2 regions of the Alteromonas sp. R7 genome follow, and region 2 is predicted to be linked to the other one. Evidence: predicted binding sites of a transcription regulator. Region 2 holds the regulator's gene; the other holds the start of a gene.

Region 1 (4,233 bases), on a different contig from region 2:
AATCGATAAATGAGTGCGCCTATGGGGCCTGCCACTACAAAGTAGAAAATGACGCCGCAATAAAGATAAAGAAACTTCAGCCAAAGCGATTCTATCGCGGCTTTGGCAATTCCTATATCGGAAAGTGAAGCGCATTGACGTGCGGTAATGGTTTGCGCCATTTCACGTGCGAGGGATTTTTTATTTCTTCCCACACTCGCCAGCACTTTTTTGTACTGTTGACGCTGGTAACCGTAATCGAGCAGTGCGACAAGAATAATCGCCTCAAAGAATACGGGGTATTGGGCCATGTACACCAAGATGGCAACACATACTACCAATGGCGCAAGAAGAACTAGGGCGGCTAATGAGCCTGAAATATAGTGCTGAGACCTACCGTATTCGCGAGAGGGCACCACTTTGCGCCCCATTTGCTGAACGAGGTAGCGCATGAGCGTTAATGGATGAGTACTTTGGGGCCAGCGCCATAATGCGTCAACGGCGATAGCCAGCCAAAGTACGAATAGCGACTGGTATTGCGGGTCGCTAATTACCTCTGTCATCTTATTTTGCGAGGGCCTTAATCATTGCCATAACTAATTGTGCTGAGTGTTTAGCGGCAGTGTCTAGATACTCTTTAAAGCTCACTGACGACGTTTTTCCTGCAATATCCGACAATGAACGAATGACAAGGAAAGGCGTGTCGAGCATATGGCAAGTTTGACCTATAGCTGCACCTTCCATCTCAACCGCTTTCATGTCTGGGAAGTTTTCACGCAGTTCTGCTACAGCTTCGTCGCTACCGATAAACGCATCGCCCGTACAGATTAAACCTGTTGTCGACTGAAGCGACGTAATGCCTGTGGCAGCACTACGAGCGGCTTCCATTAACCTTGTATCGCAACGGAAATCTTCAGGCATACCTGCGCATTGACCGAGCTTGTAGCCAAAATGGGTTAAATCGGCATCATGGTGAATAACGTGACTGGCGATCACTAAGTCACCGATGTTTAGATTCTTGTCGAAACCTCCGGCAGAACCGGTATTGACAACAGCATCAGGGGCGTACTGTTCGATAAGTACAGTAGTAGCAATTGCTGCAGCCACTTTACCAATACCGCATTTCACTAGCACCACTTCTATGTCGTTAAGTGTACCTTCGTAAAACGTCAGGTGCTTCCACTGGGTTTCTTTTACATTCCAAAGTGACGCTTTAAGTAGCGCAACTTCTTCGTCCATTGCACCTAAAATACCAATTTTTTTCATAACTTTACCGACGGTGTTGAGGGAGTTTAACGCGTGAATACGCTGTTGAATGCGTTAATTGTATAAGGAAAACGGGCAAACTGACAGAAAAATGCCTCTGTAACCGCTATTTGAGAGTAAGAAAATAGCAAAGCAACAAAGGCCAGGGGAAGTGGGCTTATGTCTTAAGCTGCAGCTGGTCTGCTTGAACGCACTGGGCGAGTCGGGCGCTTTGGTGGCTCTGGATTATGCGTTGGCAGCTGTGCCATTTTTTGCTGTAAACGGCGATATGGAATGAGTTTGTTTTCCAAACACTCGCGAATATCGTCAACGGTATAACCAGACTTCACTTTAATTCTTGCGTGAGGAAGGCCAGCAGCATCAAGAGCTCCTGTTACAAACCAGTCTTTTTGTGATTTATAACCATCTTTGCCTTGGCTATGAACTAAGTCGATAGCAAGAACAGGACTCATGTCGTGTTTATCTACTAATACAAAGTCGAGCTGTCTGCTAGAAGCTCTGCTGATGGCTTGGCTTGCCGTCTTTTTATTTGCAGACTGGCGAACCGCCACTAAATCGTTAAGACGCACACGGCACACTATGCGAAACTCTCTTCCCATAGCCTGTTCGATAAGGTTTAAAAAAGAGTGCTCAACGGGGGTGAACAATTGCCGCTTTCGCCTAAATGGAAATGCGACACCGCCGTCTGACAACTTTATGGCACCCAGTGCAACGACAATAAGTAACATCATTAGAATAATTGCCAATTCCATCGTAACCCTCGCAAATATCAATAGTTAAAGCCCACGGAATGCATAATAAAGAAGCCCGCTAAAGTATTTATATCGAAAAAAGCTTGGGCTCCGTTTGCAGTTTGAGCGTCATAAAAATGACACTCACTGTTACCGTGGAGTAGTTATTGATGATTTTGCAAAGCAGATGCCAACATGAGTAGATTTCGTAGTTGTCTTGCTAAAAGGGCTTATTTTGTTGTGGATGTAACAAGAATATCCACTTGAGAGCCAGTATTATCTGGGCTGATTATTACCCTGACCCCTTTATCTTCTGAGGATAACAACGTGCGGCCGCTAACTGGCGTGTGAGTTTTTAAAGCGGGGTGCGCCGTTTGGTAAACATTCAGTAATTCACTCGGGGAGCGAGGAGAGTGGTAAACCATTACTGCTGTCTTGCTTTCGTCAAATGCTTGGCATTGTCTTGCATCATCAGAAATCTTAACTTGCTGAAAATCAGAAGGGCAAGACCTGATGCTTGGCTTACTAGGTGAAGAGTTGACGCTTTGTTTCTTAGTTTGGTTGTTAACTTGCGCATTTAATGAAGCGTCAACAGCAATGGTATCAGCTAAGCTGGCATTGCTCGCTGCTATCGCCAGTGTTAGACAAAATGTAAGTTTCTTAATGTTTAAATGCTGCATAGATAGATTCTTCACCCGATGTGCGATGTCTTTAATTGCTTAAACGATAGTAGAGTCGTAACTCTCGCGCTTCAACTAAACCTTGGTCTATTAACGTATATTAGTGAGGTTTTTCGTATAAGTTTTGGTTTAAAGCATCACTTCATCACTACAACTCTATTACTGGTCATAAGGCGTGGTCAGTAATTGATACAGCGCATTTGTTCCACTGTAAAAGTTCCCTATACGTAAGTTTTCATTAGGGGCGTGTTGATTGTTATCAGCATTGACTAATGGAATAAGAATTACCGGCTTCTCTATACTGTTTACTAGCGGTGCGGTTGGAACAGTACCCCCCATCATTGGAATAACTACAACCTTCTCATCGCTTACAGATTCTAGTGCCTTTTGCGCCCATAGACCAACTGGCTCATCGAGGGACGTTTGTAGTGCTGCAGTGCCGGGGCTAACTTCTATAAGAATGAGTTTTTCATGCTTTAGACGGGTTTCTTTTGATGGCAATTCGTCCACAATGTGATATCCCTTAGCTGTTATATAGTCTTTTAACAGCTTAACTTGTCTGGACGAGTGAGCCTCTTTTGTAGTTCTAATATCGATGGACGCTGTAGCGCTAGCCGGAATGATTGTCCTTACTGCTGTTGTGCTTGCAGCGCTCAATCCATTGATATTTAGAGACGGAAGACTAATGGATTCATAGTAGTTGCTACCTACAGACTCTGACTTTGCTACCCCAAGGCGTGCCAATAGTGCAGTTTCATCAATAGGAATGTCTCGAAGCACCTGTTTTGTTTCTTCTGACAAAGGAGCGTCTCCGTAATAATTAGGAATAGTCACCTTGCCATTTTCATTTTTCATCCCTGCTAAGAGTGTTGAGAGCATAAAAGCGGGGTTTTGAATGTAGTTGCCAAAGTGCCCACTATGGCTATCAGAGTTTGGTCCGAAAACAGTGAGCTTAACCAGTGTCGCACCGCGATGACCGAAAACTACGGTAGAAGCGTTGGATGGATGCATGGGACCGTCTAACATTACTACGGCATCTGCAGAAAGCTGCGCTTTGTTTTTTTCTATCACTTTTGCGAGGGTAGGAGAGCCACCTTCCTCGTTTGAATCAAGGAGCACTTTGATATTAACTGATGGCGTCACCTTATTCGTCGAAAGTGAGTTTATGGCTGCTAGTAACATCATAATTGGGGCTTTGTCGTCAGATGCCGAGCGCGCAAAAATACGCCAATTAGGGTCATAGTCTTTATCGAGTAAAGAGAGTGGTTTTTCAACCCAGCTGTCATTTTCTTCGATTTTTAGAACGGGCTGCCAAGGGCTGTCTTGTTCCCACAACTCAGCGTTAACCGGTTGACCATCCATATGTGCATAAAAAAGCAGGGTAGGGGCATTTTTCCCAGCTAGCATGTAATCAGCATACAGCATCGGCATGCCGTTGTTTTCCAGCAGCTGAGTATTAAAACCATACTCGCTGTATTTCGTTGCCGTCCAACGCGCAACCTTTTCTATATCAGTTGCTGATTGCGTTGCAACGTTGGGTAGCGTGAGATATTCCAAGTAGTCTGCGAACACAGCTT
Region 2 (4,233 bases):
CGGAGGGTTTGGCGCGGTCCGAGAAATATCGGATACCATTTTGCAGGCCAAAGGGGTAGCAAATGAGATTTTTGGAGCTAGTGTATGAGCCTGTTTGGCTTTAATCGCTTAGGATTAAGTATATCGGCGCTATTTATTCTGGCGATGCTGATGTACATCCCTACGTGGATGGAAGAGCAGCCTGAAACGCAGGGGAATCGTGAAAACGATGCGCTAAAGCCCGCCTACAAAGCAAAAAATCTAACCACTACGCTGTACAATCAAGACGGTGAGTTAAATCACAAAGTATTTGCAGAGTCGATGGAGCATTACGACCAGCTTGGCTTTGTATTGTTTCAGCAACCTAAATACACCCTTTATACAGAAAACGCGTCATCACCATGGGTGGTAACCGCTGATGAAGGTACACTATACAATAACGAGCTAATCCAGCTGGAAAACCAAGTTAATATTGAGAACCAAACTGGCGATGACTTTGTCAGAAGTATATCGACCGAGTACATTCAAATTAATTTAGAAACCAAGCAAATGACATCTGACCAACCCGTTGAAATACTGGGCACCCAATATGTCATTTTAAGTAATGGGTTTAACGCGAATTTACGCACACAAGAATACGAGCTTTTAGATCATGTACAAACCACTTATTCCCCTAGCAACTAGTTTATTGCTTGCCATCGCTAGCGGTGCGGTACACGCCAGTGAAGATGATTTTTCGCAGCCCATAAAAATAGGCTCGAACACCCAGTTTATCGACGGTAAAAATAAAACCGCGTTGTACAAAGACGACGTACTCATAACTCAAGGCTCTTTGGTTATTGAAGCTGACGAAGTGGAAGTAATTGCCACTGACGGTGGTGGTCGTGAAATATTTATTGCTAGAGGAAAGCCTGCAAGCTATTCCCAGCAATTGGAAGACGGCACGCCAGTTTCGGCAAAAGCTAATGAAATACGCTATGAAGTGGTGAACCGAACGATTTCTCTTGCTGGAAACGCAGAGTTGAAACAAGACACCAGTAAAGTACAGGGTGACAACATCACGTTCGATATGATTACCGAGCAATTGCTAGCGACTGGCGGCGCAGGTAAGGATGGTGAGGGTCGAGTGACCACAGTATTCACACCTGAGACCATTCGCAAAACTTCGTCTAAGAAAGACAAAAAAGACAACGAGGGCAATGAATAGCAATGGCAACTTTGAGCGCTAAAAATCTTGCTAAGGCTTACAAGTCAAGACAGGTTGTTCGAGATGTAAGTCTGTCTGTCTCAACGGGTCAAATTGTTGGTCTTCTTGGCCCAAATGGCGCTGGTAAGACCACCACATTCTACATGATTGTTGGTTTAGTGAATCTGGATAAAGGCAAGATTGAAATCGACGACAATGAGCTAACTCATCAGCCCATGCACGAGCGCGCACGCCGCGGAATTGGCTACCTACCGCAGGAAGCCTCTATTTTCAGAAAGCTCACAGTGCATGAAAATATCATGGCCATTTTGCAAACCCGTAAAGATTTAAATTCACAACAGCAAGAAGAAGAAGCTGATGCGCTACTTGATGAATTTAATATTAACCATATACGTAATAGTACGGGAATGAGTTTGTCAGGGGGCGAACGCCGTCGCGTTGAGATTGCCCGCGCTCTGGCAGCAAAACCGCAATTTATTTTGTTAGACGAACCATTTGCTGGTGTTGATCCAATATCAGTTAATGATATAAAGAAGATAATACAACATCTTCGCGATAGGGGTATTGGAATCCTTATCACAGACCATAACGTACGAGAGACATTGGATGTTTGTGAAAAGGCGTACATTGTGAGTCATGGCGAGCTTATTGCGCAAGGAACGGCGGAACAGGTTTTAAGTAATCAAAAAGTAAGGGATGTATACCTAGGCGAACAATTCAGGCTATAGTTAATGTAACCGAATTGCCATTTTTCAGTTTCGCTCTGGTATATTCAATTTAGAGCATTTAAATAAGACGTAGATGAAACCATCTTTACAGCTAAAATTTAGCCAACAACTTACCATGACACCACAGCTTCAGCAGGCCATTAAACTGCTGCAGCTTTCTACACTTGATCTTCAACAAGAGATCCAAGAAGCGCTCGATTCTAATCCGCTATTAGAAGTTGAAGAAGGTAACGACGAGCCGCAACTAGAAAAGAACAATATCGACAACGATGACAGCGGCTCTGAGGCCACTGCTTCTGCATCTAGTGACACACTAGAAGCCGGCGATGCACTTGAGAAAAACGATCTTCCCGATGAGCTGCCAATCGACAGCACATGGGACGAATACTACTCTGCTTCATCTTCGCCAGCTCCGGGTCCATCCAATGACGACGAGCAAATCTTCCAAGGTGAGACTACTGAAGATATTCAAGAGCACCTTCTTTGGCAAATGCGCCTTACCCACTTCTCGGATACCGATCGCGCAATCGCTACAGCAATCATCGACTCTATTGACGAGTCAGGTTATTTAACCGTTACCCTTGATGATATTTTAGAAGCGGTTAACGATGATGATATGGAAGAGCCGATTGAAATGGACGAAATAGAATGTGTGCTTAAGCGCATTCAGATGTTCGACCCTATTGGTTCTGGCTCACGCTCTCCACAAGAATGTTTGATGGTGCAATTGCGCCAGTTTTCAGAAGACACACCGTGGCTTGCTGAAGCCAAGCAACTGATTGAAGAGTACTCTGACTTACTGAGCAGCAAAGACTATCGTACGCTTATGCGTAAAAGCCGATTGAAAGAAGATCAGCTACGCGAGGCAATGCGTTTACTGCAAACCTTGAATCCTCGCCCAGGTAGTGCTTTAGTTACTAAAGAGCCTGAGTACGTTATTCCTGATGTCTCAGTAACCAAGAAAAATGGCCGTTGGGTGGTTGAGCTGAACCCCGACAGTCTGCCTAAGTTAAGCGTAAATCAACAATACGCTGCAATGAGTCGCCGTGCCAAGAATAGTAGCGATTCACAATTCATCCGCTCACACATGCAAGAGGCTAAGTGGTTCATAAAGAGCCTTGAATCTCGTAACGAAACCTTAATGAAGGTTGCAAACTGCATTGTGCAGCAGCAAATGGGCTTTTTTGAGCACGGTCCGGAAATGATGAAACCAATGGTGCTAAATGATGTCGCAGAAATGGTAGATATGCACGAATCCACTATTTCGCGAGTGACAACGCAAAAGTACATGCATACGCCACGTGGAATCTTCGAATTGAAGTATTTCTTCTCAAGCCACGTTGCAACAGAGTCTGGTGGTGAATGTTCATCTACAGCGATTCGTGCATTGATCAAGAAATTAGTGGCCGCTGAAAAGCCTAGCAAGCCGCTAAGTGATAGCAAGATTGCTTCATTGTTGGCCGAACAAGGCATTAAAGTTGCCCGGCGAACAATAGCAAAGTACCGGGAATCGTTGTCGATCCCGCCGTCGAACCAACGCAAAAGCCTTATTTAATCGGGCTTAATAATATAAGGAAGACGAAATATGCAAATCAACCTTACTGGTCATCATGTCGAAATCACCGACTCTTTGCGTAATTATGTCGATACGAAGTTCAGCAAACTTGAACGTCACTTTGATCACATTTCTAATGTGCATGTCATCCTGAACGTTGAAAAATTAAATCAAAAAGCCGAAGCGACCGTTCATTTAAGTGGCGCTGAAGTATTCGCATCCTCAGAAAATACCGACATGTATGCGGCGATTGACAGCATGGTTGATAAACTCGACCGGCAGGTAATCAAGCATAAGGAAAAACTGAAAAAACATTAGTAGTTAATTAAGCATGGATATACAAGCCATCGTAAGTCTGGACCGCACCGAGTGTGCGGTTCAGTGTAATAGTAAAAAGCGAATTCTTGAGATCATCGCTGATATCGCTGCCAAGCAAAACGAGAACATTGATCAGGCAACGGTACTCAACAGTTTGATGGCTCGAGAGCGTATGGGTAGTACAGGCATTGGTAATGGTATCGCCTTGCCCCACGGACGCCTGCCGGGCCTTGAAAAAGTGATCGCCATTGTTGTAACCAGCACGCCAGCAATCGACTTCGACGCCCTTGACGAGAAACCCGTAGACATCTTTTTTGCGCTACTCGTTCCCGAGGAACAGACCGAAGGACACCTTCAAACGCTGGCCACCGTGGCTGGTAAACTAAGCGACAAAGAAACGATTAAAGCAATACGTCGCGCAACGACAAGCGACGATATTCTATCTG

Evidence for each region. Region 2 encodes sigma-54, which starts transcription at its own class of promoters, with help from an activator protein. Its sites were predicted from a motif close to GTTGGCACGNNNNTNGNNT; they were not measured.
Region 1: AC0J2X_RS00345 (DUF2726 domain-containing protein) is a predicted target of sigma-54. The motif match lies at 2,153-2,171, and genes of this name have one in related genera.

Annotation. Positions count from the first base shown of each region.
Region 1 is NZ_JBVTQX010000001.1:71,663-75,895, forward strand. Features, by position in the region: gene AC0J2X_RS00335 (cobalamin biosynthesis protein CobD/CbiB) at 1-542, opposite strand, end outside; gene AC0J2X_RS00340 (5'-methylthioadenosine/adenosylhomocysteine nucleosidase) at 544-1,245, opposite strand; gene AC0J2X_RS00345 (DUF2726 domain-containing protein) at 1,410-1,997, opposite strand; gene AC0J2X_RS00350 (hypothetical protein) at 2,207-2,656, opposite strand; gene AC0J2X_RS00355 (M20/M25/M40 family metallo-hydrolase) at 2,816-4,233, opposite strand, start outside.
Region 2 is NZ_JBVTQX010000002.1:400,418-404,650, forward strand. Features, by position in the region: gene kdsC (3-deoxy-manno-octulosonate-8-phosphatase KdsC) at 1-88, shown strand, start outside; gene lptC (LPS export ABC transporter periplasmic protein LptC) at 85-663, shown strand; gene lptA (lipopolysaccharide transport periplasmic protein LptA) at 632-1,186, shown strand; gene lptB (LPS export ABC transporter ATP-binding protein) at 1,189-1,914, shown strand; gene AC0J2X_RS04565 (RNA polymerase factor sigma-54) at 1,988-3,469, shown strand; gene hpf (ribosome hibernation promoting factor) at 3,500-3,787, shown strand; gene ptsN (PTS IIA-like nitrogen regulatory protein PtsN) at 3,801-4,233, shown strand, end outside.